Regions from separate parts of the Mesorhizobium robiniae genome, predicted to be linked through region 3. Evidence: riboswitches for the same ligand, from Rfam matches in the RefSeq annotation. Region 3 holds a riboswitch; each other region holds the start of a gene.
The links. A riboswitch is a leader RNA that binds a small molecule or an ion and turns the genes downstream of it on or off. The one in region 3 is predicted to bind cobalamin.

Region 1 (9,462 bases), on a different contig from region 3:
GGTCGTCGCCGGTGTGGACGAGAAGGTCGGCCTCAGCGATACGATCCTCGAAGGCGCCGGGCACTGAGACACCTTCGCCCTCGGCGCCGCCATAGGCGTGCGAGGTGGCATCGAGGTAGGCGCGGCCGATCTCCTCGCGCGCGCCCCAGTCGCCGCTCGACAATAAATCCTCGACGCCGGCGCCGTAGGTGCCAGGCGAGGTGCCGAAAATGCGCGGGCTGATCTTCCCGTCCGCGCGGGTCCTTGCCGCGAGCGGGTTTTCCGAAGCGTCCTCGTCACGGGCTGCGACGGCGTTGGCGGCGGCATCGATCAGGGCGATCTGGGTCGGGAACATGTCACGGAATAGGCCTGATATACGCCAGGTGACGTCGACCCGCGGGCGGCCAAGGGCGGCCGGCGGCAGCACCTCGATGCCGGTGACGCGGCCGGTGGCGGAATCCCATTGCGGCCGGCAGCCCATCAGCGCCAGGCCTTGCGCGATCTCCTCGCCGCCGGTGCGCAGCGAGGCCGAGCCCCACAGGTCGATGACCAGCGAGCGCGGCCAGTCGCCATGCGATTGCATGTAGCTGCGTACCACCTCTTCAGCCGCCGCCTTGCCGAGATCGAAGGATGTCGGCGTCGGCATGGAGCGCGGATCCGATGTGAACAGGTTGCGGCCGGTCGGCAGCACATCGCGCCGCCCCCGCGCCGGCGCACCGGCAGGACCGGCGGCGACATGGCGGCCGTCTAGGGCGGCAAGCAGCGCTGCTTTCTCGGCCGCCGCACTTTGTTCGCGCAGCGGATCGGCCTCGCCTTCCGGCGACCGGCCGTAGATGTGCAGGCCGTCCTTGACGGCGAAGTCCTTGAGGTCGCAGAGCCAGGCGTCGATGCGGCGCAGTGCTTCGTCTGGCGCGTCGGTTTTGGCAACGCCGGCTTCGGAAGCGAGACCGGTCTTCTGCGCGGTCTCGACGATCAGCTTCGCCAGGCGGTCGCGGCGGCGGCGGTCGAGCCCGTCGGCCTGGGCATATTCGTCGACCAGCCGTTCAAGCCGGTGCTGGTTTTCGTCGAGCCCGGCGCCAGTCAGCGGGGGCGGCAGATGGCCGAGGGTGACGGCGGCGATGCGCCGCTTGGCTTGTGCTGCCTCTCCTGGGTTGGATACGATGAAGGGATAGATGACGGGCAGGGGACCGGTGACGATCTCGGGAAAACAGGTTTCGCTGAGCGCAACGGTCTTGCCAGGCAGCCATTCCAGCGTGCCATGGGCGCCGACATGGATGAGGGCATGGACGCCGAGCGTCTTGCGCAGCCAAAGACCAAAGGCGATCAGCGCATGGCGCGGCGGCAATGTCGGGTCGTGGTAGTCGGCGCGGCGGTCGGCCGAGCGCCCGCGGTCAGGGGCGAGGGCTACGGTGATGTTGCCGAGGATGGCGGCGCGGAAGGGGAATTTTGCAAAAGTAGGCGCTTGAACACCCCCCTCTGTCCTGCCGGACATCTCCCCCTCAAGGGGGGAGATTGCGCTGTCGTCTCTGCCTTCGCCAATTACCGAGGATGTTGAGGGAGAGCCGTCGTCGAAACTGCCAATCTCCCCCCTTGAGGGGGAGATGTCCGGCAGGACAGAGGGGGGCGCTTCGCGCAACCCTGTCTCATCTTCCGCCTTCCCCCAAGCCGCCTCTACTGCAGCGAGCGCCGCTGTCGGCAATTCCGTGGAGAAGGTCAGATAATCCGCAAGTCCCAGTCCTTCGTCACCGCGCTCCAACGCATCCAGCAACTCACGCGGCGTTCGCGGAATCCCTTCAACGGCGTAGCCCTGTTCGCTCAGGTCATGTAGCATCGCCAACACACTGGACGGCACATCGAGACCGACCGCGTAGCCGGTGCGGCCGGGGGCGCTTGGATAGTCGGGGATCAGGATCGCAAGCCTGCGTTCCGCGCGCGATGTGCGCTGCAAGCGGATGAAAGCCTCGACACGGTTCGCCACCTGCGCCACCCGGTCCGGCTCTGGCCGGTTGGCGAAGGCGCGAAAAGCCAGCGCTGGATCGGTTTCGACCTCGCCTTTGAAGGAGATCGCGCCGGCAAGGATGCGGCCGTCGAGCTCGGGCAGGACGACATGCATGGCAAGGTCGGCAGGCGCCAGGCCGCGCTGATTGTTTTGCCAGATGTCACGGCGTGTTGTCGCGACGATGACCTGGAACACCGGCACGCCGGCGCGGTCGAAGATGGTTTCGACGCCGGGCCCGGCGCTGGAGGCGAACGCCGTGGCGGTAATGATGGCGGCGGGCTTCAGGGTCGCGAGCGCGGTTTCGACAAAGGCGAGCGATGCCGGGTCCTTGAGGCTGGAGACGAAGATGGGAACGGGGACCATGCCGCGCTGTCCGAGCGCCTCGAACAATGCATCGATGGGCGCGACATCGGCGGCAAGAAGCATCGAACGGTAGAAGAGGATCGGGATGATGGGCGCGGCGTCTCCCTCCCCCTCGAGGGGAGGGTGGCCCGCAGGGTCGGGTGGGATCGCTGCGGCAGTGCTCGACGTTTTTTTCTGTTGGCGCGTGTCAGAGGCGACCCCACCCCCGGCCTGCGGCCGGACCCTCCCCTCGAGGGGGAGGGGGACGCCGCGCTCGAGAACCCCCAGTCCCGGTTGATAGTAGCCGGCTTTTGGCACGCTGACAGGTTCAGCGACCGCTACACTCGATCCGGCAAGACTTGCCAGCCTCTGCACCAGCGTCTTCATATTCTCCGGGCCGCCCTCGCGAAAATAGCCGAGCAGGCCGTCCAACTCCTCGCGGGGCAGCGTCGAGCCTTCGATCAGCCGCAAATCCTCGTCGTGGCTCTCGCCGGGTAGGAGCGCCAGCTTGATACCGCGATCTCGTGCGACAACGGCAAGCTGGTCGCAGCCATAGCGCCACCAGTCATAGCCGCCGAGGATACGAACCAGGACGACCTTGGCGTGCTGGGCGACGCTGTCGATCCAGAGGTCGACGGACATCGGATGGCGCAGGTCGCGCAGAGCCGCAAGCCGCATCGACGGCAGGCGATCCGCGTCCGCCTTCCACGCCGCCGCCAGCCCGGCCAGATCGCTGTCGGTGAAGGACAGCGCCACGACATCCGCAGGCGTCTGCCTGAGATCGACAGGCTCGGCAAGGTCGTCGAGCGAGGCGGATGTTGTGGTGAGGATGTGCATCGCGGCTCGTGCCTGAGGTCAGCCAGCGAGGATACGTTCGATGGCCGGGCGGTTCAGCCCTTTCAGGCCGATGACGACGAGGCGCGAGCGGCGGTCATCTTCAGCGGTCCAGGCGCGGTCGTAATAATGATTGACCCGCGGCCCGACAGCCTGCAGCAACAGCCGCATCGGCTTGCCGCCGACCTCGACGAAACCCTTGACGCGCAGCACATTTTCTTCCTCCGCCGCCGTGGCGACGCGCAAAGCCAGCTCATCGGGATTGGCGATCGACGGAATATCGATGACGAAGGAATCGAAGTCGTCGTGCTCGTGGTCGAGCTCGTCGTCGTGATGGGTCTTGCGGTTCTCGATGTCGTCCTCGACGGCGAGGCCGAGGCCGAGCAGCACAGATGGATCGACCTTACCCTGCGAGGCCGGCACGATCTTGACGGCGCGCGCGGCGTGCTCGCCGATGATGGCCTTGGCACGGGCCGAGCCGGCGGCGTCCATCAGGTCGCTCTTCGACAATATGATCAGGTCGGCGCAGGCGAGCTGATCCTCGAACACTTCCTCGACCGGATCGTCGTGGTCGAGCGTCTCGTCCTGCGCGCGCTGCGCCTGCAGGGCGTCCATGTCGTTGGCAACGCGGCCTTCGGCCAGCGCCGGTCCGTCGACCACGGCAATAACGCCGTCGACCGTCACCCGGCTTTTCACCGTCGGCCACTGGAAGGCTTGGACCAGCGGCTTGGGCAGAGCGAGGCCGGAGGTTTCGATCAGGATGTGGTCGACCTTCGGCGTCAGCGACAGGATCTGGTCGAGCGCCGGGACAAAGTCGTCTGCGACGGTGCAGCAGATGCAGCCATTGGCCAGTTCGACGATGTTTTCCTCGGGGCAGGTGTCGATGCCGCAGCCTTTCAGGATCTCGCCGTCGATGCCGATATCGCCGAACTCGTTGACGATGATAGCCAGCCGCTTACCCCCGGCGTTTTCGAGCAGATGGCGGATCAGCGTCGTCTTGCCGGCGCCGAGGAAGCCGGTGACGACGGTGCAGGGCACGCGGGAGACGGAAGTGGTCATGTCTGGTCCTTCAAAAGGTCGAGGGGAGGAATGCGGGCGACGAGGCCGCGCTTCAGGCAATCGGGGCGGCCGCGCCATGGAATGAGGCCATCGGTCGAGGTGGCGAAGAGCTTTGCGCCGGCGACGAGATCGGCGCCGCTGGTCGCGGTCAGGTCGCCGAAGACATAGCTCCAGCAGCCGTCGCGCAGGATCGCGGCGCTGAGGCGGCGCTTGCAGTTGCCGAGGCACTCGACGGTGCGGATACGAATATTTTCGCCTGATGCGGCGCGGCGCGTGTCCTCGGCAAGCAGTTCGCCGGCGCGGGGATGGCCGTCGGAGCCGGTCTCGTCGCGGCAGGAGGCGCAGACGATCACGGTGACGCCGGCCAAGGTATCACAATCGCCGGACGATACGTCCGCTGTCTCAGCTGGAAAACTGCTGTCGCGTTCCAAATCAGGCTCCTTGCCCGGAAAACCCGCCAGGCGATCGGATTCTTTAAGTCCTAGACGGCAGGTCTCCTGGCTCGCGGGTCATCGCCTTGGTGCCACCTTCCCGGGACCGTCCCAGTGGTTTTCGGCCTTGGCTCGTCGCTTACAGTTGCGGGGACAGCCGCGGATTTGAAATCGAGATTTCGCACCGCATTCCCTCTTGGCTCCTCCCTTTGCCGAGAGGAGACCGTCTGAACCGGATTTAGGCTTGTGTATGCAGGCGTGTCAACGCGTGTCTACGACGCGATGATGTCGGCCAACGCCGGACCTAGATCGCCTGCGGGCGTGACTTCAATCTGTTCCAGGCCGAGCCAGCCCTGCATCTGCTTCAATTCCTCGACCAGCGCGGCCGCTGTTTCGGCCGGTGCGCCGGGTTCGGCATAGGCCGCATGGACGCGCAGCACGCCGGCGGGGCGGTCGGCCTTGAGGTCGACGCGCGCCACGATCCTCTCGCCGAGCAGGAACGGCAGCACATAATAGCCGTATTGGCGCTTTTCGGCCGGGGTGTAGATCTCGATGCGATAGCGGAAGTCGAACAGCCTTTCCGTTCGGGAGCGCTCGAAGACAACGGGATCAAACGGAGCGAGCAACGCGCGCGCCTGGATCTTGCGCGGAAAACGGGCGTCCTTGTGAAGGTAAGCCGGCTTGCTCCAGCCTTCGACGCGCACCGGCAGCAATTCGCCCAACTCGACCAGTTCCTCCAGCCGGCCCTTCATGTCGGCCGGCGACAGGCGGAAATAGTCGCGCAGGTCGCCTGATGTCGCGATGCCATGGGCACGGGCGGAGATGCGCAACAATTCGCGATGCGCATCCTCAGGGGAGGGCACCGGCAGGTCGAGCACCGCCGGCGGTAGCGCCCGTTCGGGCAGATCGTAAAGCCGCTCGAAGCCACGACGCGATGCCGTGGTGATGCGGCCGGCCCAGAAAAGCCATTCGAAAGCGTGCTTGGCATCGCTCCAACCCCACCAGCCGCCGTTTCCCTTTTGGCCTTCGAGGGCGGAAGCAGCGATCGGGCCGCGCCCGACGACCTCGCGATAAATCTCTTCAATGTAGGCGGCACGCTCGTGGCCCCACTTCGCCAGCCCGTTATACATTTCCTCGCCGCGCTCGGCCCGCTGCATGCGCCAGCGCATCAGCGGATAGGTTTCGACCGGCAGAAAGGAGGCTTCGTGCGCCCAATATTCGAAAACCAGGCGCTTGCGTGTCACGGCGGCATTGTCGAGCAGTGCCAGCGGGTAGGGGCCGAGGCGTGAATAGAGCGGCATGTAGTGAGCGCGCACCACCGCGCTGACGGAATCGATCTGCAACAGGCCGGTGCGGGCAAGCACCCGGGTCAGATGGCGGCGATCCGGCGTGCCGTTAGGCCGAGGGTCGGTGAAACCCTGGGCGGCGAGCGCGATGCGCCGGGCTGCGGCGAGTGAGATTTTTTCCTTCATGCAGGCGAGGCCCTGAGGGTGTTTCGAACGAGAAGCGACCAATGATTCCGCGCTATGCTAGCAGGGTTTTGGCGGGATATATGTCAGGAGAGAAAAGTGGAGTAAAAAGTGAAGGAAATCAAACAGGAGCGGATCGGACCAGTTTATCCGGATATGCCGTCCAGCACCGTGTTTTGAACAAGGTTTGACTTGCTTCGCCGAAAGCCCTGCGCTAACCCTCGCCGCGTTGCAGCATAGAGCCCCCTAAAACGGTTCAGTGGTTAAACTGTCACGCTTCCGCAAGTGGGTCCGGTGCTGTAATCAGAGTGGATTGGCCGCTAACGGAAAGCCGCAGCATGAACGCATTGTTGAGTTCGTACCTGCCCATCGTCCTGTTCATCGGCGTGGCGCTGGTCGTCGGCCTGGCGCTGCTTGCCGCACCCTTCCTGGTGGCCTACCGCAACCCAGATCCGGAAAAGCTTTCCGCCTATGAGTGCGGTTTCAACTCGTTCGACGACGCCCGCATGAAGTTCGACATCCGCTTCTACCTGGTGTCGATCCTGTTCATCATCTTCGATCTGGAAGTGGCCTTCCTGTTCCCGTGGGCGGTGTCTTTCAGCCAGATCGGCATGCTCGGGTTCTGGTCGATGATGGTGTTTCTGGCGGTGCTGACCATCGGCTTTGCCTATGAATGGAAGAAAGGAGCGCTGGAATGGGATTGAGCGACAATTCCGGCACGCTCGTCGCGCCGAAGCCAAAAGGCATTCTCGACCCCAGCACCGGAAAGCCGGTGGGGGCGAATGATCCTTTCTTCCTCGAGATCAACAACGAGCTGGCCGACAAGGGTTTTCTTGTCACCTCGACCGAGGCGCTGATCACCTGGGCCCGCAGCGGCTCGCTGATGTTCATGACCTTTGGCCTCGCCTGCTGCGCGGTCGAGATGATCCATACCTCGATGCCGCGCTATGACAGCGAGCGCTTCGGCGTCGCACCGCGCGCGTCGCCGCGCCAGTCCGACATCATGATCGTTGCCGGTACGCTGACCAACAAGATGGCGCCGGCGCTGCGCAAGGTCTACGACCAGATGCCGGAGCCGCGATACGTCATCTCGATGGGCTCCTGCGCCAATGGCGGCGGCTACTACCACTATTCCTATTCGGTGGTGCGCGGCTGCGACCGCGTCGTGCCGGTCGACATCTACGTGCCCGGCTGTCCGCCGAGCGCTGAGGCGCTTCTCTACGGCATCCTTCTGTTGCAAAAGAAGATCCGCCGCACCGGCACGATCGAGCGGTGAGCGGGATGATGAGCCTGTCGTTGAATGAACTCTCGACCTATCTCGGCGAGAAGCTGAGCGGCCGGATAAGCGATGCGGTGTTTGCCTATGGCGAACTCACCATCTCTGTCGAGCCGCACGATCTGATCGAGGTGGTGACCTTCCTGCGCGACGATAAAAACTGCCAGTTCATTTCGATCATCGATGTCTGTGGCGCCGATTATCCGTCGCGGGCCAAGCGCTTTGACGTTGTCTATCATCTGCTGTCGCCGAAGCAGAATATTCGCATCCGCATCAAGGTCCAGGCCGACGAGGAGACCGTGGTGCCGTCGATCACCGGCGTTTATCCCGGCGCCGACTGGTTCGAGCGCGAAACCTACGATCTCTATGGCGTGCTGTTCTCGGGCCATCCCGATCTCAGGCGGATTCTGACCGATTACGGCTTCGAGGGTCATCCGCTGCGCAAGGATTTCCCGCTGACCGGTTTCGTCGAGGTGCGCTACGACGACGAAGCCAAGCGGGTCATCTACGAGCCGGTGGAATTGAAGCAGGAATTCCGCAATTTCGATTTTCTCTCGCCATGGGAAGGGACGGATTACGTCCTGCCAGGAGACGAGAAGGCAAAACAATGAGGGCGTGTTGATGGGCAGCTTCTCCGTTTTTCATTGGCTGATTATCATGATCATTTTTGCGTCTTTGATCGTGCCGTACTGGCGAATCTTTCCGAGAGCCGGTTGGCCCTCCGCATTGAGCATCTTGATGGTTGTCCCGCTTCTGAATCTCGTTCTTTTGTGGGTTGTGGCGTTCAAGAAATGGCCTGGAGACGCGTGAGCCGTGGCTGAGACTTCTGTCCGCAACTTCAACATCAATTTCGGCCCGCAACATCCTGCGGCGCATGGCGTTTTGCGCCTCGTGCTGGAGCTCGATGGCGAAGTCGTCGATCGCGTCGATCCGCATATCGGGCTGTTGCATCGCGGCACTGAAAAGCTGATCGAAGCCAAAACCTATCTGCAGGCCGTGCCTTATCTCGATCGGCTCGACTATTGCGCGCCGATGAACCAGGAGCATGCCTTCGCGCTTGCCGCCGAGCGGTTGCTCGGCATCGAGGTGCCGAAGCGCGGCCAACTGATCCGCGTGCTCTATTGCGAGATCGGCCGCATCATGTCGCACATTCTCAATGTGACGACGCAGGCGATGGATGTCGGCGCGCTGACGCCGCCGCTGTGGGGCTTCGTCGAGCGCGAAAAGCTGATGGTATTCTATGAGCGGGCCAGCGGCTCGCGCATGCATGCGGCCTATTTCCGGCCCGGCGGCGTCCACCAGGACCTGCCGCAGAGGCTGGTCGAGGATATCGGCAACTGGATCGATCCGTTCCTGAAATCGCTCGACGATCTCGACGCACTGCTGACCGGCAACCGCATCTTCAAGCAGCGCAACGTCGACATCGGCACCGTCTCGCTGGCCGATGCCTGGGCCTGGGGCTTTTCCGGCGTCATGGTGCGCGGATCCGGCGTCGCCTGGGATCTGCGCAAGTCGCAGCCCTATGAATGCTATGCCGAGATGGATTTCGACATTCCGATCGGCAAGAACGGCGATTGCTACGACCGCTATCTCGTGCGCATGGAAGAGATGCGCCAGTCGGCGAAAATCATGCGCCAGTGCGTCGACCTGCTGCTCGGCAAGGAAGGCAGCGGGCCGGTGTCGAACCTCGATGGCAAGGTGGTGCCGCCGAAGCGCGCGGCGATGAAGCGCTCGATGGAAGCGCTGATCCATCATTTCAAGCTCTATACCGAGGGCTACCGCGTGCCGGCAGGCGAGGTCTATGCGGCGGTCGAAGCCCCGAAGGGCGAGTTCGGTGTCTATCTCGTCTCCGACGGCACCAACAAGCCCTACCGCTGCAAGCTGCGCGCGCCAGGTTTCGCCCATCTGCAAGCCATGGATTTCCTCTGCCGCGGCCACATGTTGGCCGACGTCACCGCCGTGCTTGGCTCCCTCGACATCGTGTTTGGTGAGGTCGATCGCTAAATGTCAGTCCGCCGTCTCGCAGAAGCCAGCCTCCAGCCAGCCTCCTTCGCCTTCAACCGGGCGAATGCG
Region 2 (9,462 bases), on a different contig from region 3:
CCTGCAATCCATGCCGTTACTATTGCCAAAGCGTACAGCGATACAGGAGGTCCCGCCTGCCGATCGAGGCTGGCACGGCGATTGTGGTGCATGACAAACAAAAAAGGGCGGCCTCTCGGCCGCCCTTTCCGTATCTGAAGGCTGATGGAACGTGGATTAGAAATCCATGCCGCCACTCAAGCCCGCTTGGGCTTGAGCAACTTAGATTCATGGGCGTGCTTATGGATTTCCTTAGAAATCCATGCCGCCCATGCCGCCCATGCCGCCGCCCATGCCGCCTGGCATGCCGCCGCCAGCCGACTCCTTCTTCGGAGCCTCCGCGATCATGGCTTCGGTGGTGACCAAGAGGCCAGCGACCGAGGCCGCATCCTGGAGAGCCGTGCGCACGACCTTGACCGGATCGACGATACCCATGGCGATCATGTCGCCATATTCGCCGGTCTGGGCGTTGTAGCCGAAGGTCGGGCCCTTGTTCTCGAGGATCTTGCCGGCAACGATCGATGCTTCCGCACCGGCGTTGGCCGCGATCTGGCGGGCCGGAGCCTGCAGCGCACGACGCACGATGTTGATGCCAGCGGTCTGGTCGGAGTTGGCGCCGGTTGCCTTGATGTTCAGCGAAGCGCGCAGGAGTGCGACGCCGCCGCCGGGAACGATGCCTTCTTCGACGGCCGCGCGGGTCGCGTTGAGGGCGTCATCGACGCGGTCCTTCTTTTCCTTGACTTCGATCTCGGTCGCACCGCCGACGCGGATGACGGCAACGCCGCCCGCCAGCTTGGCGAGACGTTCCTGCAGCTTCTCCTTGTCGTAGTCCGAGGTGGTCTCCTCGATCTGCTGCTTGATCTGGGCAACGCGGCCCTGGATCTCGGCCTTCTTGCCGGCGCCGTCGACGATGGTGGTGTTCTCCTTGGAGATCGACACCTTCTTGGCGCGGCCGAGCATGTTGAGGCCAACGTTCTCGAGCTTAATGCCGAGGTCTTCCGAGATGACCTGGCCACCGGTGAGGATGGCGATGTCTTCCAGCATGGCCTTGCGGCGATCACCGAAGCCCGGCGCCTTGACGGCGGCGATCTTCAGGCCGCCACGCAGCTTGTTGACGACGAGCGTGGCCAGAGCCTCGCCTTCGACGTCTTCCGAGATGATGACCAGCGGCTTCGAGGTCTGCACGACAGCCTCGAGGATCGGCAGCATGGCCTGCAGGTTGGAGAGCTTCTTCTCGTGGAGAAGGATGTAAGCGTCTTCCAGATCCGCAACCATCTTGTCGGCGTTGGTGACGAAGTAGGGCGAGAGATAGCCGCGATCGAACTGCATGCCTTCGACGACTTCGAGTTCGGTTTCGGCGGTCTTGGCTTCCTCGACTGTGATGACGCCCTCATTGCCGACCTTCTGCATCGCTTCGGCGATCATCGAGCCGACCGAAGCATCGCCATTGCCGGCGATGGTGCCGACCTGGGCAACCTCTTCCGAGGTCTTGATCTTCTTGGCGTTCTTGATCAGCGTCGCGACAACGTCGGTTACCGCGAGGTCGATACCGCGCTTCAGGTCCATCGGGTTCATGCCGGCGGCAACCGCCTTGTGGCCTTCCTGGACGATCGACTGCGCCAGAACGGTCGCGGTCGTGGTGCCGTCGCCGGCGATGTCGTTGGTCTTCGAAGCGACTTCGCGGACCATCTGCGCGCCCATGTTCTCGAACTTGTCTTCAAGCTCGATTTCCTTGGCGACGGTGACGCCGTCCTTGGTGATGCGCGGGGCGCCGAACGACTTGTCGATGACGACGTTGCGGCCCTTGGGGCCGAGCGTGACCTTCACTGCGTCGGCGAGGATGTTGACGCCGCGCAGCATGCGCTCACGGGCATCACGGGAAAATTTTACGTCTTTGGCAGCCATTTTTAGCTCCTGGCAGGGGCTTGAATTGAGCCCGAAGATTTAAGTGACGGTGAGGCCGATATTCAGCCGATGATGCCCATGATGTCGGATTCCTTCATGATCAGAAGGTCTTCGCCATTGAGCTTGACTTCGGTGCCCGACCACTTGCCGAACAGGATGCGGTCGCCGGCCTTGACGTCCAGCGGAACGAGCTTGCCGGCTTCGTCACGGGCGCCGGAACCAACGGCGATGATCTCGCCTTCCTGCGGCTTTTCCTTAGCCGTATCGGGGATGATGATCCCGCCGGCAGTCTTGGATTCGGATTCAACCCGGCGTACGACCACGCGGTCATGAAGCGGGCGGAACTTCGACTTTGCCATTTTTTATTCCTCGATGAGAATGGTGAGAACAGTTCCTCCGTCCGGCGGCGCCGGACCTGGTTAGCACTCACCAATGGCGAGTGCTAACGTGGCGCTGAAATAGGCCGATGGCTTGCGAGAGTCAAGGCGCCGAGTGAGCCGATCGGCACCCGGCGATGAACTACCGACGTTTCGATGATTCAAGGCCACAGGTTCTGGTGGAGGCATGGCAAACCGGCTCGGCACATCGTCGACAGAGCGGTTCGCAAGTCTTCAAATACTTGACTCTGTCAAGTAAATGATTGATCTTGTGCAAGCAGGAGGAATGCCATGACGATTCATCATCAACCCGGCAAGGAGCGGATCGATGCGGTGCGGGGCTTCAACCGCTTCTACACCCGCCAGATCGGCTTGCTCGACGAAGGATGGCTGAAAAGCGCCTTCTCGCTGACCGAGGCTCGTGTGCTCTATGAACTGGCGCATCGCGACGGCCTGACCGCCACCGATCTTGCGCGCGATCTCGGTCTCGATGCCGGCTATCTCAGCCGGTTGCTGAAAAAGTTTCAGGAGCGCGGCCTTGTGGAGCGCGCTGCGACGGAAGCCGATGCGCGGCGCTCGTCGATCGCGCTGACGCCGGCGGGGAGGGCTGCCTTCGCGCCGCTGAACCAGGGTTCGCACGATCAGGTCGCGGCCTTGCTCGACCGGCTCCCCGATCCGGAGCAGGACAGGCTGGTCAAGGCGATGCAGACGGTGCAGCGCCTGCTGGGCGAGAGTGAAGGGCCCAAAATTCCCTACATGCTGCGGCCTTTGCAGGTCGGCGACATCGGCTGGATCATTCATCGCCAGGGCCTGCTCTACGCGCAGGAATATGGCTGGGACGAAACCTATGAGGCGCTGGTCGCCGAAATCCTCGGCGCCTTCGTCAAATCCTTCGATCCGAAATGGGAACGCAGCTGGATCGCCGAGCGGGAGGGGGAAGTCGTTGGCTCGGTCTTTGTCGTGCGCCAGTCGGACACGGTGGCGAAGCTGCGCCTGCTCTATGTCGAGCCCTCGGCGCGCGGTCTCGGTATCGGCAAGCGACTGGTCAAGGAATGCATCGGCTTTGCCCGTGCGAAGGGATACAAGACGCTGACATTGTGGACCAACGACATTCTCGTCTCGGCGCGCCGCATCTATGAGGCGGCGGGCTTCAAGCTTGCCGAGGAAGAGCGCCACCATTCCTTCGGCAAGGATCTGGTCGGCCAGAACTGGAACCTGGAGCTGTAGCAGCACTTCCTACGCTTCGGCGTCGGCCTGCGGCCGCCCGCCTCACCCTTTGACCGGTATCCAGATTTCCAGCCCGCCATTGCCGCTGCGCGGATCGAATTCGGGGCCGTAGCGCTCGAATTCGGGCGCATCGGCAATCTCGTGCCCGGAGGCCGGCAGCCATTTGTTCCAGATCGTGTTGACCGTGCGGCGGATGGTCGAGATGTGGTCACGATGGGCGAACACGGCGTATTTCTGCGCCGGCACGCGCACGCGCGAAAACTCCCTCGGCAGGTCCGAAAAATCGGACACCTCGACGCCGGCGATGTAGTCGAAATTGCCGGTGTCGTCGCCGTTGACGCAGACGCCATAGGCGACGTCGCCGATCTCGCCTGGAATGTTGCCGATATAGGGGCCAAACCGCTGCCACTGCATCGGGATGCCGGCGCTGGTTTCGCAGCTATAGCGTTCGCCGAGACCGGCGATGAGAAACGGCCGGCTGGTCTCAAAACGCGGCGGGTCGAGATCGGTGAGGACGGACTGGTTCATCAGGATCGGCTCCACGAGATCGAGGTTGTCGAGCGAGCCTTGCGCGCGCACCAGTTCCGGCGTGGTGCCGAATTGGTCGCGGAAGGCACGGGTGAAGGCCTCATGCGAAGCGTAGCCGGTGTCGAGCGCGAGCGAGAGGATGTCGGGTGCACCGGCGGCGAGCTTGCGCGCCGCTTCGGTCAGCCGGCGAGAACGCATGTAGCCCATCACCGAACGGCCGGTCGCCGCACCGAATGCCCGCGTCACGTGAAAACGCGACACCCCGCTGCTCTTGGCGACATCGTCGAGCGAGACGGATTCCGGCAGATGGCTTTCGACGAACCACAGCGCTTTCTCGGTCGGATTCATTTGGCTCCTTGCATGGGCCAGTCTTCACATTGGCAAAGTCTTCGCGTCGGCAGGTCATCGTGCCGTTTCCTGGAGCTCGCAGTTTGATCGAAATTGCGCATTGCGCAAATCGCGAGCGACGGCGGCCGGCAGTCGAAGGCGTCAGGCGAAAGAGCTTGACAGGAGCAGGCAACGTCTAGATAGTAACGTTATTACATAACGGCGGCCCATATGACTCCCTCTGACAAGATCCTAGCTCTCGTGGCTTTCCGAGCCCCGGAAATTTATTGCGCTGTGATTGGCGGGAAATTAGGGTGGGCGACTGATGGTCCCCGAGTCGAAAGGCGAGGGGTGAAAAGGGAACGCGGTGAGATCTTCGGATCGAGGCCGTGGCTGCCCCCGCAACTGTAAGCGGTTAGCAAGATCCGAAATGCCACTGGCCGGCAAGGCTGGGAAGGCAGGATGGCGCAAAGACCCGCGAGCCAGGAGACCTGCCATCGGCTTGAGTTGACCGGACGGGGTGTGCCGGGAGGAGACGTGGACATCGGTCTTGTCGGCCGGTCGGTCCAGCTTCCTTCCGTCGCCATTGAGAAAGTGACGGTAAGTTGGACGCCTCCCAGCCTCTTCTTGAAGCGCGCGAACTGAGCGCGACGGCGGATAGTCGGCGCCTGGTCAGCGCGGTGAGCCTTTCGGTGGCGGCGGGCGACCGCCTCGCCATCATCGGCCCCAACGGCGCCGGCAAGACGACGCTGTTGCGCATGCTATGCGGTACGCTGCGGCCAAGCGCGGGAGAGGTGAGATTTTCCGGCCGCCGGCTGGAGACGTTCTCGGCCGCCGAGCGGGCGCTGCACATGGCGGTCGTCGGCCAGACCGATCAGCCCGATCCGCGGCTTGCCGTGATCGACTACGTCGAGCTTGGGCGCGTCCCGCATGCCGGTTTGCGCCGGAGGAGCGAGCAACGCGACATCGTCGTCGAAGCGCTTCGTAGAACCGGCCTGCTGCCGCTGGTCGGCCGCACGATCGGCTCGCTGTCCGGTGGCGAGCGGCAGCGCGCCCAACTGGCACGCGCCATCGCCCAGGAGCCTAAAATCCTGTTCCTCGATGAACCGACCAATCACCTCGATCCGCGCGCCCGCAGCGAACTTCTCGAACTCGTATCGCAGTTTGGCATGACCGTCGTGGCGGTGCTTCACGATCTGTCGCTGGTCACGCCATTCGCCACCAGAGTGGCGGTGATGAATGAGGCCCGCCTGCAGGCACTCGCCGGTCCGCGCGAGGCGCTAACCAAGCAGTTGATCCGCGAGATTTTCGGCGTCGATGTGCTTCGGCTGCGCCATCCCACCGAAGACCGCGAACTCACGGTCTTCGAAGTTCCAAACCGCGCCTATTCCGATTTAACCAAGGAGCAACATCCGTGAAACGCCTCGCACTGTCTTTTGCTTCCCTTCTGCTTGCCCAGACCGCCTTGGCTTTTCCGGTAACCGCCTTTGCTTTCCCGGTAACCGTTGACAGCTGCGGCACGCCGCTGACTTTCGACGCCGCGCCGAAGCGCGCCGTCATCCAGGATCTGAACATGGCCGAGATGGCTTTCGCGCTGGGGCTGCAACCGTCGATCGTCGGCCTGACCGGCATCACCGGATGGTACAAGGTCGGTCCGGAATTCAAGGCCGAGCAGGGCTCGATCCCGGAACTCGCGCCAAAGTATCCGACACTCGAAAACCTCGTTGCCGTCGAGCCCGATTTCTTCTTCGCCGGCTGGTACTACGGCATGAAGCCGGGCGGCGAGGTGACGCCCGATACGCTGGCGCCGCACGGTATCAAGACGCTGGTGCTGACGGAAAGCTGCGTCCATCTCGACAACAACCGCCCCGCTGCCTCGATGGACTTGCTCTATGGCGACGTCGAGAAGCTGGGCAGGATTTTCGACAAGGAGGCCAAGGCGAAAAAACTTGTTTCGGACTGGAAAGCGCAACTCGCCGATATCACTGCAAAGGTCGGCGACCACAAGGGTACGCGGGTGTTTCTTTACGACTCTGGCGAAGACAAACCCTTTACGTCAGGCAAGTTCGCGATTCCCAGCGCCATGATCGCCGCTGCCGGCGGCGACAACATCATGGCCGATATGCAGACGAGCTGGGGCAACACGGATTGGGAAACGGTCGCCTCCCGTAATCCGCAATTCTTGGTCCTGCTCGACTACCAGGAGGGTGGCGGCTACAGGAAACTGCTCGATTTCCTCAAAGCCCATCCGGCGATGAAGGAGACCGATGCGGTCAAGAATGAACGCTTCGTAGCACTGCGCTATGCCGAACTGACGCCTGGGCCGGCCAATATCGAGGCGATCGGCAAGATCGCCAGGGCGATGCACCCGGAAGCTTTTTGAGCTTGCGCCACCGGGCGTTCGAATTGGCGATGGCAGCAGGAGCAGCAGCGATGGCCGCGCTTGCTCTGATGTCCATCGCTTATGGATCGACGGTGATCCCGCTGACAGACGTGGTTGCGGCGCTCGGACATGCGGCCGGACTGGACGGAGACATCGTGTCCGGTCCGATCGCCAAGATCGTCGTCGATCTCAGGCTGCCGCGCACGATCATGGCCATCTGTGTCGGCGCCGGGCTGGGCGTCATCGGCGCGTTGCTGCAGACGGTAACGCGCAACGACCTTGCCGACCCATTCCTGTTCGGCCTGTCTTCCGGTGCCGCGGCCGGCGCGGTTTCCGTCATCACCATTTTTGGCGACCATTTCGGCATCTGGACGTTGCCGCTCGCCGCCTTCACCGGGGGCATATTGGCCGCTGGCATCGTGCTTCTGCTGGTTTCCCGGGTGAGGGGGCAAGGGCCCGAACGGCTGATACTGGCCGGCCTTGCCGTCTCGTTCATGTTCACCGCCTTGACCAATTATCTCGTCTTTGCCGGGGACCAGCGCGCCGCGCACTCGGTGCTGTTCTGGACGATGGGCGGGCTCGGATTGGCGCGATGGGACAATGTCGGGCTGGCTGCTCTGGGCGCAGGCACCATCCTTGCCTATGCGCTGTGGAATCACCGCCGGCTCGACGCTTTCCTGGCCGGTGAAAATGCCGCCGAAACCCTCGGCGTCCCGGTTGCGCGGATGCGCAGGACGACATTTCTCGTCGCCGCATTCTCGACGGCGATCCTAGTCTCGGTCGCCGGCGTCATAGGTTTCGTCGGCCTGATGATCCCGCATCTGTCCAGGACCCTGGCCGGTCCGTTGCACCTGCGCCTGATTGCAAGCTGCGCCCTGTTCGGAGCGGTGCTGTTGCTGGCAAGCGACCTTCTGGCGCGCACGCTGCTGCCGCCGCAGGAGCTGCCGATCGGCATCATCACCAGTTCGGTCGGTGCTTTCTTCGTCGTCACGATGCTCATTCGCAATCGTCCGGCATGACTGTCATGCAAGTTTGCCGCCTTCTGGCACAATGCGGCTCCTTGAATGATGAGCACGCTTATAATATATGCCGCTTATGGTTTCCGACGGCATCGACAGATTGGGCTTTCTGATCCACGACGTGCAGCGCCTGATGCGCAAGCGCTTCGAGGCGAAGGCCAGCGGGCTCGGCCTTTCCTCGGCGCAATGGCGGCTTATGGTCCGCGTCGCCAAGGAAGAAGGCATCACCCAGGCGCGGCTCGCCGAACTCCTCGAGATCGAGCCGATCAGCGTATCGCGCCTGGTCGACCGGATGGAGGAGGGCGGCTGGATCGAGCGTCGTGCCGACGCTGCCGACCGCCGCGTCCGCATGATCTTTCCAACTGCCAAGGCGAGCGAGGCCTACGCAGAAGTGAAGAGCCTCGCTGGCGAAGTCTATGAGGAATCGCTGACCGGCGTGTCGCCGCAAGATCGCCGCGTCCTGATCAAGGCACTGGACACGATGGCCGAAAACCTGGCGGACGGCGACACGGCGTCCTGCGAAAAAGTCAAGAGTACAGAAGGCGCAGCAGCATGAACGCGGTAGCCAAAGTAGATGAGAATGCAACCAAGCTGGAGATGGACGCTCCCGCGCAGCCGGCGGCAGCGCCGGTTACGGTTGCTCCGCAGCCAGCGCCGGTGGCGCCGAGGAAGAAGCGCCGTGCCGGCCGCTTCCTTTTGATGTTTGCGCTCCCCGTGGCGTTGATCGCCGGCGGCAGCTACGTCTGGGTGACCGGTGGCCGCTACCAGGAGACGGAAAACGCCAACCTGCAGCAGGCCAAGGTCTCGATTGCCGCCGATACGGCGGGCCGCATCGTTCAGGTCGACATTTTCGACAACCAGTCCGTCAGGCAGGGCGATGTGCTGTTCGTTATCGATCCCGAGCCCTACCGGATCGCGCTCGCGCAGGCCGATGCGGCAGTGGCCGCCGCGCGCCTCAATGTCGAGCAGCTGCGTGCGGCCTACAGCCAGGCGATAGCGCAGGAGAAGTCCGACGCCAGCCAGGTCGACTACGCGCAGTCGCAATACGATCGTGCCGCCGACCTTGCCCGCAAGGGCATCAATGCCAAGTCGTCGCTGGACGAGGCCAGGAACGATCTCGACAAGGCCAAGCAGCAACTGGCGGTGGCCGAGCAGGGTATCCTCAGGGCCAAGGCGGCGCTTGGCGGCAATCCCGATATCGAGACCGACAAGCATCCGACCGTGATGGCGGCGCTCGCCGCGCGCGACAAGGCTGCCTACGATTTGGCGCAGACCACGGTCAGGGCGCCGGCCGACGGCATCGTCAGCCAGGCTGCCTCGTTCAAGGTTGGCCAGTATGTCGGCTCGGGTACGCCGCTGTTTTCGCTGGTCGAGACCGCCGATACCTGGATCGACGCCAATTTCAAGGAGACCCAGCTCACCCATATGAAGCCCGGCCAAAAGGCCGAAATCGTGGTCGACACCTATCCGGGCAAGACGTTCGAAGCCACGGTCCAGGCGATCGGCGCCGGCACGGGGGCCGAGTTCTCGCTGCTGCCTGCCCAGAACGCCACCGGCAACTGGGTCAAGGTTACCCAGCGCATTCCGGTGCGCCTGCAGCTGGCCGATGCCGACGCCAAGATGGCGCTGCGCACCGGTATGAGCGCGACCGTCACGGTGGACACCGGCGTGGCGCGGGGCTTTCCGAGCATCTTCGGCCACGCCACGGCGGGCGAGC
Region 3 (9,462 bases):
CGGCTCGCCGGCCATGAACATCCTGCCGGCGACGATCGACAAATCAGGCAACACGACCATCGTCAGCCATGTCGGCGGGCGCAAGGCGACGGTGCCGATCGCCACGCCGGCGTCAGTGAAAGGTGCTTCGGTGAGCTTCGGCGTGCGGCCGGAGGATCTGGCGATCGCTAGCGGTGCGGATTATCTTTTCGAGGGAATGGTCGACTATGTCGAGCAGCTCGGCGAGGTCCAACTCGTCTATGTCGACATCGGCCGCGCCGACCTGCCGCTGGTGACCAAGCTGCCCGGCAATGTCGAGGTCAAACGTGGGGCAAAGCTGCGGCTGAGTGCGGACGCCGGCGACCTCCACATCTTCGATACGGACGGGCGGTCCTTCACGCTTCACGAAGCGGAAGCAAAGGCGGCCTGAGAACGGCAGCAAGACTGCCGATATAAGCAGTTTGGCGAAGCCAAAAAACAAGAGCGGCGGGCAAAGCCCGCCGCTCTTGCGCTTTCAAGTCGCTGTTAGCGGCCGAAGAGGTTACGGTCGCTGCCGTGGACGGGCTTCTCGTCAGCCGGAACCGGATTCTGCGCCGAAGCAGAATTCTGAACCGAAGCCGTATACGAGCTGTCGACCGCAACCGCCGGCTGGTTGGCGCCGTTAGATCCAAAGTTGTCGCTACCGGCAAAAGCGCTGCCGGAGATGGCCAAAATGGCGGCGGTGGCAAGAATGATCTTTTTCATTTCTAGTACTCCAGATTTGTCAGATCCCTCGCGGCGGACTTGGCCGCCGCTGTCTGGGATCAGCTGTTAATGGTGGGATCAGCTGTTAATTGCCGAAAAGGTTACGGTCGGCGCCCTGGACAACGGGCTTTTCAGCGTGAGCCGGCTTCTGAATGGAAGCCGTGTAAGAGCTGTCGACCGCAGCAGTCGGCTGGTTGGCGCCGTTGGACCCATAATGGTCGCTCCCGGCAAAGGCGCTGCCGGTGATGGCCAAAACGGCGACGGCAGTAAGAGCAATCTTTTTCATTTTTGGTACTCCAGTATCTTAGTTTTCGGTCCGTCTAGCGGCGTGTCTTGGAAGGAATTCGCGTCGTTCGGACGACCCCTATCTGGGAAGGCCATCCGGCAGATTCCAATCACGAAGTTGTTCCGTGTGGACCAAGAATCTACACCTTGAAATTGTACCAGGTGCTTCTATCTGCATCGCTTTAGTTTTTGTTTTCAAACACTTAAGCCAAATTCACTATTAGCCCATTTGACGGATTGGCGGACCTGCGTTCACAGCGTCATGCACGCATTGTCAACAGAAACGAACCGTTCGGTTCGATTTTAATAGTGGCTAATAGTCACTTTTGGAAACTGTTAACCTTCTTTGCCTCCGCCGCGGGTCGGATTCGATGCCACGACCGCCAGCAATGGCCGCCGAAAAATGGGGTCCCAGCCCTGCTATTGCCAACCTGCAGGTTTGGCCGGCTGTGTCGCGCCGCATGGATACGATGTCGCTTTCATGCCGACAGTCGGCCGGCCGTCATGATTAGATCACGCCATCTCAGGTGCCGCTTGGTGACGACGAAGCGGAGAATTGGGAAGCCGGTCAGAACCCGGCGCTGCCCCCGCAACGGTGGTGGAGTTCAAGTCGCAACGGGAGACCACTGGGCCACAAGCCTGGGAAGGTGTCGCGACCGCCCGCAAGGACACTCCAGAGCCCGGAAACCAGCCCGAGGTGTTGAACTCGACTGATCGCGGTGGGCGGTCAAGAGGTGGATGATGCATGCCGGTTCTTCACTCGCCTGCGGCCGATCCTTCCTCCATCACCACCAGTTCAGTCCTTGGAGCGACGTGCGTCCACTTGGACGCACAAAGTACGCTCCAAGACTTTGAATCTGCGCATAGTGCTTTCCGAAAATCGATTCCGATTTTCGGGCCGATGCGACGAAAGCGAGGACAGGACATGGATGCGCGCAACGACATGCTGAGGCTCTTGCACGGCCGCAGGCAAGGCTTTTCGCTCGAACAGCCCTTCTACACCGATCCTGATTTCTTCAAGCTCGACATGGAGCTGATCTGGTATCGCGACTGGCTGTTCATCGGCCATGATTGCGAATTGCCGAAGCCGGGCAGCTATATCACCGCCCAGATCGGCGATTATCCGGTTGTGCTGGTCCGCGACCAGCAAGGCAAGATCAATGCCTTCCACAACTCCTGCCGGCATCGCGGCAGCCGCGTCTGCAATGCCGACAAGGGCACGGCGGCGAAGCTCGTCTGCCCTTATCACCAATGGACCTACGAGCTGGACGGCCGGCTTCTGTTCGCCCGCCAGATGGCGGACAGTTTCGACAAAAGCCAGTTCGGCCTGAAGCCGGTCGCTTGCGAGAGCGTCGGCGGCTACATCTTCATCTGCCTGGCCAAGGAGCCCGCCGATTTCGCGCCGATGCGCGCCATGATCGAACCTTACCTATTGCCGCACCGGCTGCGCGAGGCAAAGGTCGCCTTCGAATCGACCATCGTCGAGAAGGGCAACTGGAAGCTCGTCTGGGAAAACAACCGCGAGTGCTATCATTGCGCCGGCAATCATCCGGAACTGTGCAAGACATTCCCGGAAGCGCCGACCGTGACCGGCGTGCAGGGCGCCGACAGCGATCCGGAGATGCTGGCGCACTGGGCGATATGCGAGGCAGCGGGCCTGCCGAGCAAGTTCCGCATCGATCCGGCCGGACAGTACCGCGCCACCCGCGCGCCGCTGCTGCGCGACGCCGTCAGCTATACGATGACGGGAAGACGCGCCGTGAAGAAGAACCTTTCCGACAGCGTTTCCACGGACCGTATCGGCTCGCTGCTGCTCTATCACTATCCGACGACCTGGAACCACATCCTCGGCGATCATGCGGTCACCTTCCGCGTGCTGCCGATCAGCGCCACGGAAACCGCCGTGACGACCAAATGGCTGGTCCATAGGAACGCGGTCGAAGGCGTCGATTACGACCTTGCCGAACTCACCCATGTATGGACCGAGACCAACGACCAGGACCGCCGCATCGTCGAGGAAAACGCCTTCGGCATCCTGTCGCCGGCTTACGAGCCCGGCCCTTATTCGGAACTGCATGAGGGCGGCGTCATCCAGTTCGTCGAATGGTACGCCTCGTTTATCGGACCGCGCCTTGCCGAGGACGGCCGGCCGGCGCTGCGCAGCGTCGCCTGAAGAGAAACGTGAAGAGATGAACGCAATGACGGATCTCGGGCTCTACCGCCATCTCGACGATATGGCGCCCTGGAACGACAGGCTCCAGGTTCTGGAAGTGATCGGCGTCAGCGACGAGGCGCCTGACGTGAAGACCTTCACCTTCCGCTCCGACAACCAGACCTGGTTCCGCTACAGACCGGGGCAGTTCGTGACGCTGGAGCTGCCGACCGCCGACGGACCGCTAATGCGAACCTATACGCTGTCGTCCTCGCCGTCGCGGCCATTCTCGATCGCGGTGACGGTGAAGGCGCAGGCCGGCAGCGTCGGCACGCGCTGGATGTTCGACAATCTCAAGCCCGGCGTTCACGTGAAGGCCTATGGGCCGGCGGGCGACTTTTCGCTGCACAGCCATCCCGCGGCCAAATATCTGTTCATTTCGGCCGGCTCCGGCGTGACGCCGATGATGTCGATGCTGCGCTGGCTAAACGACTGCGCGCCCTGGACCGATGTCGGCTTCGTCAACTGCGCGCGAAAGCCCGAGGAGATCATCTTCCGCAAGGAACTCGAGCTGCTCGGCAGCCGCATGCCGGGCCTGACGCTCGGCTTCATGATCGAGGAGCGCTCCAGCCGCGAGGGCTGGTTCGGCCATATGGGCCGGATCGACGCGATACGGCTGCCGCTGCTGGCACCGGATTTTCGCGAGCGGGAAATCTTCTGCTGCGGCCCCGACCCGTTCATGCGCGCCGTGCGGCAGATGCTGGAGGCCGCCGGCTTCGACATGACCAACTATCATCAGGAAAGCTTTGCGGCTCCAGTGGTGGAGGAAATACCGGCCCCGTTCGGCTCGCCGGCAAAGGGTGGGCCGGCAGAGGGTGGGATCGAAGCCCCTACCGAGGCCGCAACACCGATCCGCTTTTCGCTTTCGGATATCGATGCCGACTGCGTTGCCGGCCAGACCGTGCTGCAGACGGCGCGCGCTTCGGGCGTGCGCATTCCGGCGGCCTGCGAGTTCGGCCTGTGTGGAACCTGCAAGGTGAAAAAGGTCTCAGGCACAGTCGAGATGAGCCACAATGGCGGCATCCTCGATCACGAGATCGACGACGGCTTCATTCTTGCCTGCTGTTCGAAGCCGCTGTCGGCGTTGGAAATCGAGGCCTGAAAGGCAGGCGCCCAGAGCGCGTCGCGTCTGACCGGCATCATGCGACGCATATCGTTATCGCAAAACCGCGGCACATTTTTGCGCGACATGCATCAGACCCCGTAGCGCTCGGTGCGGATGAGGCCTGCCGGAACGCCGGCATCGATCAGCGCCTGGGCGGCGGCCGACACGAAGGCATTCGAGCCGCAGACAAAGGCGAAACTTGGCGGTGCCGGAAGCCGCATCATCGATTGCTCTATCATCGCAACATCGACCCGCCGCGAATAGTCCGCCGGGCGGCGGGCGGCCTCGCGCGTCAGCGTCAGCACCAGATCGAAGCCGTCCCGGCTAGCGTGGAAATCGATCAGCTCGTCGCGAAAGATCACCTCGTCCCAGACCCGCGCGGAAAACAGCAACGCCGCGGGCACCGTCGATTTCCGCGCGGCACGATGACGGATCATCGCCATCAGCGGCACCACGCCCGACCCGCCGCCGACCAGCAGAAGCGGGCCGCCGTCGCTGTCGGACCAGACGAAGTGGCCGCCGAGCGGTCCGCGCAACTCGACCTCGTCGCCGACCGCAGCGACCTCGTGGAAGAAGGGCGAGACCTCGCCGTCATCGAGCTTTTCGATCGCCAGCTCGATCGTCTCGCCGGCTTCCGGCGCCGAGGCTATGGAGTAGGAGCGGCGCGCCTGGTAGCCGTCCGGCGCCGTCAGCCTGACATCGACATGCTGCCCGGCACGATAGGCGAAAGGCCGCGACGGCTGGAGGAAAAAGCTGGTGACGCGCGGCGTGCGCTTTTCGATGCTGGTGATGGTGACCGTCTGCCAGGGCGACTGCGCTGCCGGCCCGTCGCTCATGGATCGCTCGTATAGCGCTGCTCGCGCCACGGGTCGCCATAGATGTGATAGCCGCGCAACTCCCAGAAGCCAGGCTCGTCGCGCTCGGTGAACTGCAGCCCGTTCAGCCATTTGGCCGATTTCCAGAAATAGAGATGCGGAACCAGCAGCCGCGCCGGGCCGCCATGGTCCGGCGTGATCGGCTTACCTTCATAAAGCAGCGCCACCATCGCCTTGCCGCTGGTGAGGTCCTTCGTCGGCACGTTGGTGGTGTAGCCGTCGAACGACAGCGCCAGCGTGAAGCCGGTCGGCGGCTCGATGCCGGCATCCGCCAGAATATCGTCGACCAGCACACCCTGCCAGGCCGTGTCGAACTTGGTCCAAGCGGTGACGCAATGGATGTCGCGGGTCATCTTGCTCATGGGCAAGGCATTGAATTCGGCCCAATTCCACTTCTTGATCGGCCGCGGCCCGTGCTTGAGCGTGAACGACCACTCCTCGGTGCGCACACGCGGCGTCGGCCCGGCCGACAGCACCGGAAACCCTTGCTCGAGATACTGCCCCGGCGGAATGCGCGCATCCGCATCCGTCGGGGGCTTTCGTCCTGAAGAGAAGCCGCGGGTGACCATCGAGACAATCCGTTTGCTTGAGGCCGTTACCGGCCATCACCAGTCTTCTCGAAGATGCTCTGGCGGGCAACCATAATTTTGGCCGCAACCTCGCGGCAATGCGCCGCTTCAGCCCTTGGCGAGGGGCACGGCGACGAACATCTGCGCGTCGCCGCGTTCGACGAGCAGCAGCACGGACTTCTTGCCAGTCTTTCCGGCCTTGGCGATCGCCTGGTCCGCCTGTCTGGCGTCCCTCACCGGTGCCTGATTGACGGCGACGATGATGTCGCCGGGCTGGATACCGGAAGCCGAGGCCGCCTTGTCAGGATTGACGCTCTCGACCAGCGCGCCGCGCTGGTTGGGCGCCAGGTTCATTGCCTGCCGGACATCCGGGGTGACGTCCATCAGGCCGAGGCCGATCGCAGGAGCACGAAGGCCCGGCTGTGCGGACGGTGTCTCTGGTCCGCCGCCGGCCGATGCCGTCTCCACATCGTCTCCATTGCGCCCGACGTCGACGGAAATTTCGACAGTCTTCCCTTTGCGCCAGACATCGAGCGTTTCCGTGGCTCCCGGCGCGACGTCGGCAACGGCACGCGACAGGTCCTTGGGGTCCTTTATCTCTTGGCCGGCGAAGCTGGTGACGACGTCGCCGGTCTCGACCCCGGCTTTTGCTGCCGGCGAGCCGTCAGTGACCTCGGAAACCAATGCACCGCTGGGTTGGCCGAGACCGACGGCGCTCGCCACATCCGGCGTCACCGGCTGGATCTGAACGCCGAGATAGCCATATTGGATGGAGCCGCCCTTCATCAGCTTGGCGACGACCTTTTGCGCCTGGTCCGACGGGATGGCGAAGCCGACGCCGACGCTGCCGCCATTCGGCGAAAAGATCGCCGTGTTGATGCCGACGACATTGCCGTTCACATCCATCAGCGGACCGCCTGAGTTGCCGTGGTTGATCGGTGCGTCGATCTGAATGAAATCGTCAAACGGCCCGCTGTGCAGATCGCGGCCGCGCGCCGAGACGATGCCTGACGTAACCGTGGTGCCGAGACCGAACGGGTTGCCGAAAGCAAGCACCTGATCACCCGGCATGAGCTTGTCGGAGTTGCCCCATTTGACGGTCGGCAGGTCCTTGTCGGATTTGATCTTGAGGACAGCGAGGTCGTTCTTGGCGTCGCGGCCAACCAGTCTGGCAGGAAGTTCGGTACCGTCGTCGAGCGTTACCTTGATCGACGTGGCGCCATCGATGACGTGATTGTTGGTGACGATGGTGCCGTCGGCGGCGACAATGAAGCCGGAGCCGAGCGCCTCTGCGCGAGGCGCCTGCTGAGGTGGCGTCCTGGGGCCGGGCAGTCCCTGGTCGCCGAAGAACTGACGGAAATAGTCGTCGAAGGGTGAACCGTCGCCGAAGGGAGCAGCATCGCTCATGGTCTCCGACTGTGCCTTCATGACTGTGGTGATCGTCACCACTGCCGGTTTGTCGGCCGCGACGATCGGGGCGAACGATCCATTGGGTACCGTGATGCCGGTGACGGGAGGCGTTACTGTTTCTGCCAGAGCACTACTCAGCTTGGGGGCGAGGGGCACGATGAAAGGGCTGACGATCAGTGCGGCGCCCAGCAAGGCGGCGACGCGATGTCTGCGAAGAATGTGAATGGGTGACATGGCCGTTGTCCGGGCGAGAAATTGGTTGGGCACCGTGGCGTTCCGGCTGGGGAACCGCCCATTCGGCGTGTCGAGGGTCGCCTTGCCTGTCTCGCCTGGCGCGGCAGCCGACCGGATCGACAGCCCCCGCATCTAGGGCGCCGATTGGGGTTTCCAGATGATATTACGAAGATTTAATATACGGCTGGGTGTCGCCCGCAGAAACCCGAAAACAAAAAACCCGCCTCGGCGGCGGGTCGTAGGCGCAGTCAGCACCATGAATAAATTCCTAGCATAACTGCCGTCACAAGTCAAGCGAAATTGTTGGCAACCAGAGCCCAATCGCCTGGGTGGCGGTGGTTGGCGAAAGCCGCGATGACCGCCACTCCCCCCTTGCGGGCAGGGCAATCGCATATGGCGCTCCCCCTCTCCGTCTCGGCTTCGCCGAGCCACCTCTCCCCCACTTTGTGGGGGCGAGGAACCCAAGCCTTCAAGGCCGCGACGTCGGCGGTTGGCGTTTCCTCACCCCCATGGAATGGGGGAGAGGTGGCCGCGCAGCGGCCGGAGAGGGGGCTGGCGCTGCCGTATGCGATTGCCCTGCCCTTGCGGGGGTGATCGGCGGCTTCGCCGACGGCACCTGCCCCGCATCTCTTCCCGCCCCGCCCCTATGCGCCGATCCCGTCAGTCCGCCTGAGATAGGCGGTAGCGATCTCGCGCATCCGTTTAGCGTCGAAGCTTGGGCCGTGGCCGCCATGGCCGATGCGTATCGGCAAATCGAGCAGCCGCTGCATGGTGCGGCGGTAGGCCGGTCGGTCGGAGTCCGGCAGGTCGTCGATCAGCATGGCGTCGTAGATGGCGTCGCCGGCGAAGAACAGGCCGTCGGCCTCATCGAACAGCGCGATCGAATCGGGCGAATGGCCGGGCAGATGCAGCACGCGGAACTGCCTGTCGCCGAGATCGACCAGATCGCCCTCGTCAAGCGTTCGCGTCAGCGGGGCCGGTGGAATTTTGTAATCGGCCGCTTTCCAGCCGGGCGCCGGCAGCTTCGAGACGGCGCCGTCGAGATCGTGGAACATGTGGGCGTAGGTGACCGCTTCGTCCATGCTGTCGAAATGCCCGGCACTCATCCTCGGACCCGCCCGCGAGGGGAATTCGTGCAGCGAGCCGACATGGTCGAGATGGATGTGGGTGGCGACGACGAGCAGCGGCTTGCCACCAGGCGTGTCGATCTCCGGCGCCAGCGGGCGGATGCCCATGCCGGTGTCGACAAGCAGGTCGACGTCGCGGCCGCGCATATGCCAGATGTTGGCGCGCACGAAATCATGCACGAACGGCTCGGTCAGCATCGTCGTTTTGGCGTCCACGACGGTCTTGCTGAACCAGTCAGTCATCACAACAGATCCGGCATTAGACGAACGGCTTCCCGACCTTATATTTCTCGGGGACCAGCCGCTTCAGATAGGCCCTGCCCGCATCGGAGAGCTGGTTGACATCAGGCTTCATGAAATCGTCGGGCATGTGGCGCGTCTTGCCGGCGACGTTTTTCAGCGGCACTTTCCTCAGCACGGTTTTCTTGCCGTCATATTGCAGCGCTACCGAACCGCCGCCCTCCTCCGCCACCTTGACGGCGAAAGCACCGGCGTCGAAGGCTTCTTGCGCATCGACGGCGCTGATGGCGCCGACATAGCCGCGCGGCATGTAGCCTAGCGCATCGACGCGTGCCCGCTTGCCCGGCAATCCTTCAGCCAGCGCACGTTCGAGGGCGGCCGGCAGGTCGCTGCCCGACAGCTTGACGTTGCCATGTGCGTCGCGCTCCAGTTTGTCCGGCGGGACGAGGCTTTCGACCAGCGCCTTGCCGTCGGCGGTGCTGACGCCTTCGGAGACGGCAACGATGCAGCGCTTATGGCGATCGAGCGTGGCGCGCACGTCGTCGATGAAGCTAGCTGCCGAGAACGGACGCTCCGGCACATAGACGAGATGCGGGCCGCTGTCGGGGTCGAGCTGCCATGCTGCAGCGGCCGCGGTAAGAAAACCGGCGTGCCGCCCCATGACGATGCCGACATAGATGCC

Region 1: it holds a riboswitch for cobalamin, as region 3 does, so the genes downstream of both, ABID19_RS12315 (DUF1636 family protein) here and ABID19_RS08405 (aromatic ring-hydroxylating oxygenase subunit alpha) in region 3, are expected to answer to the same signal.
Region 2: it holds a riboswitch for cobalamin, as region 3 does, so the genes downstream of both, ABID19_RS26765 (ABC transporter ATP-binding protein) here and ABID19_RS08405 (aromatic ring-hydroxylating oxygenase subunit alpha) in region 3, are expected to answer to the same signal.

What each region holds. Positions count from the first base shown of each region.
Region 1 is NZ_JBEPMC010000004.1:85,164-94,625, forward strand. Features, by position in the region: gene cobN (cobaltochelatase subunit CobN) at 1-3,157, opposite strand, end outside; gene cobW (cobalamin biosynthesis protein CobW) at 3,176-4,213, opposite strand; gene ABID19_RS12315 (DUF1636 family protein) at 4,210-4,644, opposite strand; cobalamin riboswitch at 4,684-4,887, opposite strand; gene ABID19_RS12320 (winged helix-turn-helix domain-containing protein) at 4,917-6,116, opposite strand; gene ABID19_RS12325 (NADH-quinone oxidoreductase subunit A) at 6,452-6,817, shown strand; gene ABID19_RS12330 (NuoB/complex I 20 kDa subunit family protein) at 6,808-7,389, shown strand; gene ABID19_RS12335 (NADH-quinone oxidoreductase subunit C) at 7,398-8,000, shown strand; gene ABID19_RS12340 (NADH-quinone oxidoreductase subunit D) at 8,203-9,393, shown strand; gene ABID19_RS12345 (NADH-quinone oxidoreductase subunit E) at 9,394-9,462, shown strand, end outside.
Region 2 is NZ_JBEPMC010000011.1:174,102-183,563, reverse strand. Features, by position in the region: gene groL (chaperonin GroEL) at 232-1,884, opposite strand; gene groES (co-chaperone GroES) at 1,947-2,243, opposite strand; gene ABID19_RS26775 (bifunctional helix-turn-helix transcriptional regulator/GNAT family N-acetyltransferase) at 2,553-3,488, shown strand; gene ABID19_RS26770 (AraC family transcriptional regulator) at 3,531-4,364, opposite strand; cobalamin riboswitch at 4,653-4,856, shown strand; gene ABID19_RS26765 (ABC transporter ATP-binding protein) at 4,949-5,761, shown strand; gene ABID19_RS26760 (ABC transporter substrate-binding protein) at 5,758-6,726, shown strand; gene ABID19_RS26755 (FecCD family ABC transporter permease) at 6,777-7,745, shown strand; gene ABID19_RS26750 (MarR family winged helix-turn-helix transcriptional regulator) at 7,822-8,301, shown strand; gene ABID19_RS26745 (HlyD family secretion protein) at 8,298-9,462, shown strand, end outside.
Region 3 is NZ_JBEPMC010000003.1:61,647-71,108, forward strand. Features, by position in the region: gene ABID19_RS08390 (ABC transporter ATP-binding protein) at 1-409, shown strand, start outside; gene ABID19_RS08395 (DUF680 domain-containing protein) at 505-723, opposite strand; gene ABID19_RS08400 (DUF680 domain-containing protein) at 809-1,009, opposite strand; cobalamin riboswitch at 1,517-1,718, shown strand; gene ABID19_RS08405 (aromatic ring-hydroxylating oxygenase subunit alpha) at 1,934-3,181, shown strand; gene ABID19_RS08410 (FAD-binding oxidoreductase) at 3,207-4,322, shown strand; gene ABID19_RS08415 (FAD-binding oxidoreductase) at 4,415-5,161, opposite strand; gene ABID19_RS08420 (molybdopterin-dependent oxidoreductase) at 5,158-5,769, opposite strand; gene ABID19_RS08425 (DegQ family serine endoprotease) at 5,878-7,413, opposite strand; gene ABID19_RS08430 (MBL fold metallo-hydrolase) at 8,058-8,783, opposite strand; gene ABID19_RS08435 (diphosphate--fructose-6-phosphate 1-phosphotransferase) at 8,800-9,462, opposite strand, start outside.